One region of the Alcanivorax sp. IL2 genome, then DNA from elsewhere that is predicted to be linked to it. Evidence: predicted binding sites of a transcription regulator. Region 1 holds the regulator's gene; the other holds the start of a gene.

Region 1 (6,114 bases):
AAGCCGCCAGCGCAGTCAGCAAGTTGATGCCCAGCCAGACGGCCCGGCGGCGAGCGGTCTGCCAGACGGAACCGAAGGTGTCCTCGTCTTCATCCAGACCGGCCATGCTCATCAGTGAGTGGTCGGCTTCCTCGATAATCACGTCTACCACGTCATCAATGGTAATCCGGCCCACCAGCATGCCGTCTTCGTCCACCACCGGGGCGGTTACCAGATCCTGGCGTTCGAAGATCTTGGCCACTTCGTGAGCGGGCAAGGTGGCGGGGATGGATTCGGTATCGGTGATCATGGCCTCGCGCACGGTGGTGCCGGGGTCGCTGATCAGGACCTTGGTCAGCGGCAGCAGCCCGATAAACTGGTTGCGGCGATTGACCACCGCCAGGTTATCGGTGGTGCGAGGGATTTCGCCTCGTCGGCGCAGATAGCGCTGCACGACCTCGAAGGTGATTTCCGGGCGGATGGTAATGACATCCGTGTTCATCAGGCCCCCGGCGGTATCCTCCGGGTAACTCATTACCTGTTCCAGCCGATCCCGGTTCTGCGCGTCCAGGCTGGCCATGACCTGGCTGGTGACGTGGTCCGGCAATTCCTGTAACAGGTCGGCCAGGTCATCGGTGTCCAGCTCTTCCACCAGCGAGACCAGCTCGTCGGTGCTCAGGTTGCGCAGCAGTTCAACCCGCACTTCCTCGCCCAGATACTGGAGGACTTCGCTTTCCTGGTCCTTGCTCAGCAGTTGCCAGAGAATTTCCCGTTCCCGGGGAGGGAAGGATTCCAGCAAATGCGCCGCTTCAGCACCGGGCAGATTATTGAACAGCTGACGGACCTGGGTGTAGGTGCCGCTGGACAAGGCGCGGTTGATGATTTTGTGGTGCTGTTGGCTACGGCTGGTATCGGCGGGCATCGAAGAATCAGTTAACAGTTAACAGTGAATAGTTAACAGCGGGAACAATGTGTGCTGCTGCTCGGACTTGGATAAACCAACAGTAACAGCCCTTCGGGGCATGTGGTACTTGATTTTTTAGCTGTTCACTATTCGCTGTTAACTTTTAACTGTTTTCATTCTTCTTCATCAAAGCGGCGGGCGAACAGATCGGTGAGTTCTTCCATGGCGGCGGTTTCATCGTTGCCGTCAACCTGAAAGGTGACGCTGGTGCCCTTGGCGGCGCCAAGCATGAGCAGCCCCATGATGCTTTTGGCGTCGATGGGGCTGCCGTTGTGAATCACATGAATGCGGCTTTCATAGCGGGAGGCCACGCTGACCACCTTGGCGGCAGCACGGGCATGCAGGCCAAGCTTGTTGATGATATCCAGTTGTTTTTCGATCATTGAGTGGCTTAATCCAGTTCGCGGTGGCGGACCTGAAGGGTGGTGCCCTCATCGCGTAGCCGTTTTGCCAGTTGTTCGGTAATGAATACCGAACGATGGCGGCCGCCAGTGCAGCCAATGGCGACAGTCACATAGCTGCGATCGCTGTCAGCAAACGCCGGCAGCCAGCGTTTTACGAAATGATGAATATCTTCAAGCATGTCGTGGCTGGCCTGGTGCTGCTGGAGGAAATCGATAATGGCGTCATCGCGGCCGGTAAAGGGCCGCAGGTCGGCCCGCCAGTGCGGGTTGGGCAGCACCCGCACGTCAAACACCAGGTCGGCATCGTTGGGCAGGCCGTTCTTGAAACCGAAGGATTCCAGCTGCAGGGACAGGGCGGCGCTGCGATTGGCTACCCGTTCGCGCATCAGGTTACGCAGGCTGTGAACGTCATAGTTGCTGGTGTCGATCACCAGGTCGGCGCGCAGGCGGATATTGGACAGCAATTCCCGCTCATGCTGGATGGCTGCTTCCACGGAGCCTTGCTGGGCGCCCAGCGGGTGTCGCCGGCGGGTGGCGCTGAAGCGCTTGAGCAGAGTGTTGTCGTCCGCATCCAGATAAATAATTTCGGTCTTTACCTGCTGCTGGTGCAGTGCATCCAGGATGGCGTCAAAAGCCAGTAACTGGGTGGGCAGGTTGCGCGCATCAATGCCTACTGCCGCTCGCTCTATGGGGAGCTCGCCCTGGTCAAGCTGTTCCGCAAGTGTCGGGAGCATGCCCACCGGCAGGTTGTCGACGCAGTAGTAGTTCTGGTCTTCCATGGCTTGCAGGGCGGTGGTTTTCCCCGAGCCGGATCGGCCGCTGATGATGGTGAGTTTCATGGTTGCACCGCTTGCACGCTATTTGCAGCACGTTGGCACGCAAAATGGATAGACGAGGGGATGTCCCGGGTGATGCCTGAAAGCGTGTTGCGTTCCTTCATGATGCCAGTCGCAGCTCCGCTTCGGATTCCACGGCGGTGTGATAAAGGTGGTGGTCGTTCTTGCTCAATCGCAGCTCGGCACGGTAATCGTCGTCGTTGAACAGGGACGCCAGGTGGCTGAGGGTTTTCAGGTGCTGTTCCGGGTTTTCCTGGGGAACCAGCAGTACAAAAACCAGATCTACCGGGCGACCGTCAACGGCGTCAAAATCGATGGGGGTAGAGAGTTTCAGCAGCAGCCCGATGGGTTGCTGGCAGTGACCAAGACGACAGTGAGGAATGGCGATGCCTTCACCGATGCCCGTGGAGCCCAGCTTTTCCCGGGCTACCAGGGCGTCGAAGACCTCCTGTTCGTTGAGGCTGTCGCAGCCGGCCGCGGCCAGCTGCGCAACCTGGTCCAGCAGCTGTTTCTTGCTGCTGGCCTGCACCTCGCTATGGGTGCGTGCTTCGGTGAGTAGTTCGCGAACTCGCATAATTGTCGCTTTGGGTTCAGTGGCCGCCGTGCTTGTGGCTGACGGCCTTTTCCTTGTGTTTGAGGATCTGGCGGTCGAGCTTGTCCGTCAGCTTGTCGATGGCAGCGTACATGTCGACTGCTTCAGCGGTGGCGAAGACGTCGGCCCCGGAAATATGGATAGTGGATTCCGCCTTGTGGGTCTTGGGTTCCGGGGAAAGGATCACCTGGACACTGGTAATCTGGTCGAAATGCCGTTCAAGACGGGAGAATTTGTCTCCTACGTAGGCTCGCAAAGCATCGGTAATTTCCAGGTGATGACCGCTGATATTAATTTGCATGGCTGGCTCCTTTACCTGCTCGTTGGGCCGTCCCGGCGCCTACACCAAACGCTTGCGGGCGCTGGATGACGGTATTCTCATCGCCTCACGGTACTTGGCGACTGTCCGGCGCGCTACATTGATTCCCTGCTCATTCAGCAAGCTTGCAAGCTTGTTGTCGCTGAGCGGTTTGCGGGGATTCTCGGCAGCGACCAGCTTCTTAATAATGGCACGAATAGCGGTGGAGGAACACTCACCGCCGCCGTCTGTTCCCACGTGGCTGGAGAAGAAATACTTCAACTCAAAGACGCCGCGGGGTGTCATCATGTATTTCTGGTTGGTGACCCGACTGATGGTCGATTCGTGCATCTCGACGGCGTCGGCAATGTCGGCCAGAACCAGGGGTTTCATGGCCTCTTCCCCATAGTCGAAGAAGTCCTGCTGAACGTCAACGATGCGGGTTGCCACCTTCAGCAGGGTGTCGTGGCGGCTTTGCAGGCTCTTGATGAACCACTTGGCTTCTTGCACGCAGTTGCGCAGGTACTGGCCATCCTCGCCACCGGCCTTGCGGGCCATGGAGGCGTACTGCTGCTGCAAATTGACCTTGGGCAGCACCTCCTCGTTCAGGCTGACCTGCCAGCGCCCCTGGTGCTGGCGTACGATCACGTCCGGCACCGCGTAATCCACCTGGCTTTCCCCAATCTGTTCGCCGGGAGCCGGGTCCAGGGTGCGTAGCAGCGAGAGGGCGTCCAGCAGGTTTTCTTCGCTGATCTGCAGTACCCGGCGCAGGGCGGCGTAGTCGTGCTTTTCCAGTAGCTCGAGATGCCCGAGCAGGGCCAGGGCATAGTCCAGAAAGGGCGTGTCCGTGGGCAGTTGGCGCAGCTGCACCCGCAGGCAGTCGGCCAGATCCAGACTGGCAACTCCCACCGGGTCGAATTGTTGCAGGCGGTGCTGCACAGCCAGGACTTCATCGGCTTCCAGCTCGTCACCTTCGGTGAGCAGGTCATCCTGGGCGTTCATCATCGCCACGATGTCGTCCACGGTGACGGTCAGGTAGCCGCGATCGTCCAGGGATTCGATGATGGTCATGGCGATAATGCGGTCCACATCGCTCATGGGGGTCAGATTCAGTTGCCAGAGCAGGTGGTCCTGTAGATTGCCGGCCACACTATGGCGCTGCTGCCAGTCGTCGGCATCGTCGGGGAGGGCGCTGGAGGCGCTGCTGGTCTGGCCGGAATAAACATCGTCCCATTCCGTTTCGATGCCGGGTTCGTCATCCACGAACTCTTCCAGGGCATCGTCACGCTCGGTATCCAGCTCCTGGTCGTCCTGACGTTCCTCGTCAGCGTCAGGCAGGGATTCGTCACCGAAATCATCGGCCAGCTCCAGCAACGGATTACTTTCCACGGCCTGCTGAATCTCTTGACGCAGGTCCAGCGTGGAGAGCTGCAGGAGGCGTATAGCCTGCTGCAGCTGCGGAGTCATGGTCAGCTGCTGGCCGATTTGTAGTTGTAGGCTTGGCTTCATACTGCTCAGACTGGTGTCATCCCCAAAACCTGAGAATAACAGCCTATGCATAAGGCAAGCAATATTTGTGCCAATGGTGGTTGTGTGCTAGGAGGAAGGTAGTTAACAGTGAACAGTTAATAGTTAACAGCGCGCGGGGCAGGTTTTCTGTGTTTCAAGCCTTTCCGTCGCGAACAAGCTATGGGCGCGGCGGCTTGCTCAAAAATAGTGCATGCCCCGGCCGCGAGCTGTTAACTGTTCACTATTAACTATTTACTGCCTTTTACAGCCTGAAATCGGCCCCCAGATACACATCCCGCACCTGCTGGTTGCCAAGAATGGTGTCCGCATCGCCGGAGGCGATGATATGGCCGGCGCTGACGATGTAGGCGGTGTCGCAGATATCCAGGGTTTCGCGCACGTTGTGGTCGGTGATCAGTACGCCGATGCCGCGCTCTTTCAGATGGCGGATGATGCCCTTGATGTCGTTCACGGAAATCGGGTCCACGCCGGCGAAGGGTTCATCCAGCAGGATGAAATCCGGGTCGGTGGCCAGGCCGCGGGCGATTTCTGCCCGGCGCCGCTCACCGCCGGACAGGCTCATACCCAGGGAATCACGGATGTGGGTGATATGGAATTCCTTGAGCAGGCTTTCCATGCGTTCGTGACGCTCCGCCTTGCTCAGCTCCTTGCGGGTTTCCAGGATCGCCATGATGTTCTCTTCCACGGTCAGGCGGCGGAAGATGCTGGCTTCCTGGGGCAAGTAGCCGATGCCACGCTGGGCGCGGCCATGCATGGGCAGATGGGTGATATCCGCCTCGTTGATGTCGATCCGACCGGCGTCCGCTTCCACCAGTCCGACAATCATGTAGAAGCAGGTGGTCTTGCCGGCGCCATTGGGACCGAGCAGGCCGACGATCTGGCCGGCTTCCACGTCCAGGGAGACATCTTCGATGACCCGGCGACCCTTGTAGCTTTTTGCCAGGTGGTGGGCACGTAAATGGCTCATGGGGTGTTTGGCTCCGCCTCTGAGGAGGGCGCTACGGGCGCCTCGTCGTTTGCATTGTTGTCCGCAGGGGTGTCTTCCTTGGGCGTCTGGTTCTCGGCAGGGATCACCAGTCGTACCCGTTTGTCGCCTTCGCTGCTGGCGTCTACCCGCTTGGAATCCAGGCTGTATTCCACCTTGGCGCCTTCAAAGGTGTTGCCCAGGTGTTCAATGTAAGCATCGCCGGTGAGTACCAGGGTGCGTTGGCGAATGTCGTAGACCAGGTTATTGGCGTGGGCCTGCAGGTCCTCACCTTCTTCCATGCGCACCGGGGTGCCGGACGCTTCCACGCGGATCAGTTCGCCATTACGGGTAAACAGGCGCATCTCATCGGCAAACAGTTTCCGCTTGCCCTGTATCAGTTCCACATTGCCGCGATACAGCCCGCTGCCGGCGTCCTGTTCGAAACGTCCGGAGTCGGCGGTGACGGACACCGGCATTTGTGCTGGGGCGGCCACTGCGCTCACCGGCAGGGTCACAGCCAGGGCGATGGTGCAGGTTCTAAGAA
Region 2 (6,114 bases), 1.1 Mb from region 1:
TCTGGTAGCGCTTGGCCTTGTCGCACCGATAGCCGCAGCCCTTCTCCGGGTCGCCCAGGTAACCGCAGGGGCAAGGGTTCATGGCCGCGATCAACTGAAAGCGGGCCGGGAAGGTCAGCTGCTGGGCGGCCCGGGCGATGCTCACCTCGCCGGTCTCCAGCGGTTCGCGTAATACCTCCAGTACTCGCCGGTCGAACTCCGGTAATTCATCGAGAAACAGGATGCCGTTATGCGCCAGGGAAATCTCTCCCGGGCGCGGGTGGCTACCGCCGCCAACCAGGGCGGTGGCTGAGGCGGTATGGTGGGGCGCCCGATAGGGGCGTTGGTGGAACTGGTGGGCCGGGCGCGGCTGTTTCAGGGAATGAATGGCTGCCACTTCCAGCGCCTGTTTCGGATGCAGCGGCGGAACCAGCCCGGGCAGGCGTGAAGCCAGCATGCTTTTGCCAGCGCCAGGCGGGCCGCTGAGTAGCAGGGAATGGCCGCCGGCCGCGGCAATCTCCAGCACCCGTTTGGCGGCGGCCTGGCCGCGGATTTCGGAGAGGCAGCCGCCCTCATGGGTGATGGTTTGCGGTGCCGGGTGATCATGGAACGGTAGCGGAGACTGGCCCACCAAATGGGCTGCCACCTGGGCGAGCTGGTCACCGGCCACGGTGGTGGCTCCGGCCAGCGCGGCTTCATCCGCGTTGTCGCGGGGAACGATCAGGGTGCGGCCGGTAGGCTGGCAGGCCAGGGCGCAGGGCAGCATGCCGGGCACCGGGCTCAGGGCGCCATTTAATGCCAACTCACCGATAAATTCGTATTGGTTGCTGTCCAGCTTTCCGAGCTGGCCACTGGCGAGCAGGATGCCCAGGGCAATGGGCAGGTCAAACCGACCGCCATCTTTGGGCAGATCCGCCGGTGCCAGGCTGACGGTGATGCGTCGCTGGGGGAACTCGAAGCCGCTGTTGACCAGTGCCGAGCGCACCCGGTCCCGGCTTTCCCGCACCGCGGTGTCACCCATGCCGACGATGGTGAAGGCGGGCAAGCCCGGTGCCAGGTGGGTTTCCACCCGCACTTCCCGGGCCTGAATGCCCAGCGGTGCCCGGCTGTAGAGCAATGCGTGCGTCACGTTTCCTCGCAGAATTCAGGGGTTGCGAGGCAGTGTACGGGGAGGCGGTGTTGGTACGTGTGCGAGGTTGGCGGCTGCAGATGTAGGAAATCGGACTTTCGTAGGAGCTATGCTTGCATGGCGAACAACGGCAATCGCGAGCAGGTTCGCATGTCGTAGATCCCCTGGGGGGCAAGCATAGCTCCTACGGGAGAATACCGGGCGTCAGGCGTCCGTCGTCTTCTCCATCTCCGCCACCTGCTTCTCCAGCGCTTCCAGCTTTTCCCGGGTGCGCATCAGTACCTGCTGCTGAATATCGAACTCTTCCCGGGTGATCAGATCCAGGCGGCTGACGGCTTCCGCCAGTACGCTGCGCACATTGCGCTCCACTTCGTTGCGCAGGCCGCCCAGATCGGTGGGCAGGCGCCCGCTGATGTCGGCCATCAGGCGGTCGATAAAGGGTTGATCAGGCATCTTGAATCTCCATCGGGGACCAGGGGCAGTGGCTGGCCCGGGCCGCCGGGAATGCGGTCTGTGGCGGCGGTGCTTGTATTGGTGGACGGATGGTAGCACGGTGTCCGCTGGCGCGGCACCGGCGGTGCAGGGCAGCAGCTCTGCACCAAGTTGGAACCCGCCCCAAGGTGGTGCGCTATAATGGCGCGCCGAACTCGTTTCCTGAATCGGGATCGGGATATAACCCACTGAAAATGCATGATTTTCTAAACCTGGCATGGGTCGTGCACTTATTGGGTCAGAGCGTTCGAGCAAACTGTGGATCGGGAACCATAACGGGGCTCGAAGTGAAACGGACGACACCGGACGCGGTGAAAGCTGAGGAGAATGAAATGAAACTGGTTACTGCCGTAATTAAGCCGTTCAAATTGGATGACGTGCGTGAAGCACTCTCCGAGATCGGCGTGCAAGGCATCACCGTTACCGAGGTGAAAGGCTTTGGACGCCAGAAAGGTCACACCGAGCTGTACCGGGGTGCCGAGTACGTGGTGGATTTTCTGCCCAAGGTAAAAATCGAGGTGGCCATCGCCGAGTCCTCCCTGGATCAGGTGATTGAAGCCATCGCGAAAGCTGCCAATACCGGCAAGATTGGTGACGGCAAGATCTTTGTCACCTCCCTGGAGCAAGCGATTCGTATCCGTACCGGCGAGACCGGCGAGGACGCGATTTAAGTTTTACCGTGTTGTAAATCGACCCATGCCAGGGTTTTAGAGAACACGCTTCCATTTTCGGAGGGTTGCATTGTGGAAAATCAAATTTTTGAACTTCAGTACGCCATGGACACCTTTTATTTTCTGGTGTGTGGCGCATTGGTAATGTGGATGGCTGCCGGCTTTGCCATGCTGGAAGCCGGCCTGGTGCGTGCGAAAAACACCACCGAGATTCTCACCAAAAACGTGGCGCTGTTTGCCATTAGCTGCATCATGTACCTGGTGTGTGGTTACGCCATCATGTACGGCGGCGGCATCTTCCTGGACGGTATCGACGCCTTCGATCTGGCCGGTGTGCTGAGCGCATCTACCGAGAACGGATTCGATGGTGACTCCGTCTACTCTGGTGCGTCTGACTTCTTCTTCCAGGTGGTGTTCGTGGCTACCGCCATGTCCATCGTCTCCGGTGCGGTTGCCGAGCGTATGAAGCTGTGGGCCTTCCTGGTCTTCGCGGTATTCATGACCGGTGTGATCTACCCGCTGGAAGGTTCCTGGACCTGGGGTGGTGCCGACGTGTTTGGCATGTATAACCTGGGCGACCTGGGCTTCTCTGACTTTGCTGGTTCCGGCATCGTTCACATGGCTGGTGCTGCTGCTGCTCTGGCTGGTGTGTTGCTGCTGGGTGCTCGTAAAGGCAAGTACGGTCCGAACGGTGAAGTGCACGCTATCCCCGGTGCCAACCTGCCGCTGGCTACCCTGGGTACCTTCATCCTGTGGATGGGCTGGTTCGGTTTCAACGGCGGCTCTGTACTGAAGCTGGGTGATGCTGCAAGCGCGCACTCTGTCGCCATGGTGTTCCTGAACACCAATGCTGCTGCCGCTGGTGGTGCTGTTGCTGCCCTGATCGTTGGCCGCATCCTGTTCGGCAAGGCCGATCTGACCATGCTGCTTAACGGTGCCCTTGCCGGTCTGGTGGCGATCACTGCCGAGCCGTCCACTCCGACCCCGCTGTTGGCGACTCTGTTCGGTGCCGCTGGTGGTGTGCTGGTAGTGTTCAGCATCCTGACCCTGGACAAGATGAAAATCGACGATCCGGTCGGTGCCATCTCTGTACACGGTGTGGTTGGTCTGCTGGGTCTGCTGCTGGTGCCGGTTACCAACGGTGATGCTTCCTTCTCCGGCCAGATCATCGGCGCGATCACCATCTTCGTATGGGTATTCGTAGCCAGCCTGATCGTCTGGGGCATCCTGAAAGCCGTCATGGGCATCCGGGTTTCCGAAGAAGACGAGTACGAAGGCATGGACATCGCCGACTGCGGCATGGAAGCCTACCCGGAATTCGTGAAAGGTTAATCCTTCACAACGATTTCCTTGAAATGACAGGGCGCCTTCGGGCGCCCTTTTTTTGTTTTAAAAAAAGCGAGAAGATTTTAATTTTCGATACTCGCTTCTGTCGGCTCGTTCCTTTTGGGGGATCAGTAGCGCCTTTGCCCTGTGCTATCATGCCGCCTTTCCCGCCAGCCCTCTGTGAGCACCATGAGCGAAACCACTGTTATCCGCCTGCGTAAGAACGAAGAACGCCGCCTCAAGGCCGGCCACCTGTGGGTCTACGCCAACGAGATCGATACCCGTCAAACGCCGCTGCGGGACTTGCCCGTTGGTGTTGCCTGCGTGGTGGAAGACAGCCGTGGCAAGCCGCTGGGTCGGGCTCTGCTCAGCCCCCACTCGCTGATTGCGGCTCGTCTTTACAGCCGTGACGTAAAGCAGGAGCTGTCGCGCAGTTTCTTCAAGAAACGCATCGAGCAGGCGCTGGCCCTGCGCGAGACCCTGTTCGATGAACCCAGCTACCGGTTGATCTTCGGCGAAGCCGACGGCCTTCCCGGCCTGGTGGTGGACCGTTTTGCTGATGTGCTGGTGGTACAGACCGGCTCCGGGGCCATGGAAGCGCACCTGGACACCATCGTCAGTGCTCTGGATGCGGTGCTCAACCCGACCCATATCATTGCCAAGAACGAAGCGGCGGCTCGGGAAATCGAGGGTATGGAGCGCTATACCAAGGCGCTGAAAGGCGACCTGGTCGACGAGGTGTCACTCACCGAGAACGGCGCCCGCTTTGTGGCGCCGCTGGCGGAAGGGCAGAAAACAGGCTGGTTCTACGATCACCGCAGTGCCCGCCAGGCCATGGTGCCACTGGCAAAAGGGGCGCGGGTGCTGGATGTGTTTTCCTATTGCGGTGGTTGGGGGGTGCAGGCAGCACTGGCCGGAGCGGAATCGGTCACCTGCGTGGATGCCTCGGAAACCGCCACCGACTATGTGCACCGCAATGCGGAGCTGAACGGGGTCGCGGACAAGGTGGGCAGCATCCAGGGCGATGCCTTTGCCGCCATGAAACAGCTGATTGCCGATGGCGAAAAGTATGATCTGGTGGTGCTGGATCCGCCGGCGTTCGTGAAGCGCAAAAAGGATTTCAAGAACGGCCTGGCCGGTTATCACGCCATCAACGAACTGGCCCTGCGTCTGATCAAGCCGGGGGGGTACCTGATCTCTGCGTCCTGCTCCATGCATATGCCGGCGGACCGCTTGCTGGACGTGATCCACAGCAGCGCCCGACACATTGACCGCAGTGTGCAGGTGATCGGTTATCAAGGGCAGGGGCCGGACCATCCGGTGCACCCGGCCATTGCCGAAACCTCTTACCTGAAAAGCTGGTTCTGTCGGATCAACTTTTCCCTGTAGTCTGGAAACAGATTCATCGCAGATTGCGTGAGCGGAAGCGACCGGCTCCCGGGTAAGGCGTCAGGCGGCTTGCCCCGGGGTCACCCTTCCAGATGACCAAACCGTAACTCTGAATCCCTGACCGCCGCAGATTGCGTAGGGTGCACTGAGCCTAGGGCGAACTGCACCGATCCGGCGTTTGATGGTGCAGTTCGCCTTAGGCTCAGTGCACCCTACGTCTTGAAATGCCGCGGGTGTGTACGCCCAAAAGAGGCCCCGGCCTGACTCCTCGACATCACCGATGTCAGGCCGGGATTCTTCTCCAGATTCATCAAAAAATCCGCGATTAACCGGTTGGCCCAGCTTCGCGGTCGCCAGCCTTCAAAATAGGCGCAGTGACTGCCCCTGCGGGTAACTACCAGCAGGGTTCGCGGCAACTCGCGCACCAACGATTCATATTCGCGCACATTGCCGATCACACACACCGGATCGTCTTCCGCGTTCAGCACCAGCAATGGGATGCTGATCCGCTTCATGACCACCATGGGATTGCTGGCTTGCAGGAAATCGGCGTGGCTGGGGTAACCGGCCATTTCATGGAGGTTGGCATGGAAGGCGTGCAGATCCGGGGCGCTGGCGCAGGCGTTATAGCTTTGCAGTTTGCTGAAGGTCTCGGCATTGGCGGTGACAAAGGTGCGCGCCAGTTTGCGGGCCATCATGCGGTTGTAGGGTTGTCGGGCCCGGCGGAAGGCCACCTCGATGTTGTAGCCGGGACAATAGGCCATGGCGCCGCGAAACGGAGCGCTTTCCCCTTCTTCACCCAGGTAGCGGACCAGTAGCCCGGAACCCGCCGAGATGCCTACGGCATACAAGGGGGACTGCGGATAGCGTTGCTGAATGACAGTGAGCTGTTCGCGCAAGTCATCGGTGTCGCCCATGGTGTTGATGCGCGGTGCGGTCAATGGCAGGTCGCCGTGGCCGCGCCGGGTGCAGACCACCACCCGCCAGCCCGTTTGCTGATGAAGGTCCCTTACCAGGCCGCGCATGCTTTTCGGTGAACCGGTAATGGTATGCAGGACCAGCAAGGTGGGGGTGTCGGTGGGGGCATCCAGGCCAACCCAATCCAGCGAGGTGGTGCCGCCGTCGCGC

What was found. The regulator sigma-54, encoded in region 1, starts transcription at its own class of promoters, with help from an activator protein. The targets are predictions, from matches to a motif close to TGGCACNNNNNTTGCTNT.
Region 2: a site for sigma-54 is predicted at 1,814-1,831, ahead of glnK (P-II family nitrogen regulator). Genes of this name have one in related genera too.

The regions. Positions count from the first base shown of each region.
Region 1 is NZ_CP179932.1:3,338,627-3,344,740, reverse strand. It holds gene mgtE (magnesium transporter) at 1-901, opposite strand, end outside; gene ACMG4N_RS15390 (HPr family phosphocarrier protein) at 1,057-1,326, opposite strand; gene rapZ (RNase adapter RapZ) at 1,335-2,186, opposite strand; gene ptsN (PTS IIA-like nitrogen regulatory protein PtsN) at 2,284-2,757, opposite strand; gene hpf (ribosome hibernation-promoting factor, HPF/YfiA family) at 2,774-3,076, opposite strand; gene ACMG4N_RS15370 (RNA polymerase factor sigma-54) at 3,116-4,582, opposite strand; gene lptB (LPS export ABC transporter ATP-binding protein) at 4,845-5,570, opposite strand; gene lptA (lipopolysaccharide transport periplasmic protein LptA) at 5,567-6,114, opposite strand, start outside; gene lptC (LPS export ABC transporter periplasmic protein LptC) at 6,108-6,114, opposite strand, start outside.
Region 2 is NZ_CP179932.1:859,063-865,176, forward strand. It holds gene ACMG4N_RS04010 (YifB family Mg chelatase-like AAA ATPase) at 1-1,108, opposite strand, end outside; gene ACMG4N_RS04015 (accessory factor UbiK family protein) at 1,313-1,561, opposite strand; gene glnK (P-II family nitrogen regulator) at 1,933-2,271, shown strand; gene ACMG4N_RS04025 (ammonium transporter) at 2,344-3,603, shown strand; gene ACMG4N_RS04030 (class I SAM-dependent rRNA methyltransferase) at 3,787-4,986, shown strand; gene ACMG4N_RS04035 (YheT family hydrolase) at 5,199-6,114, opposite strand, start outside.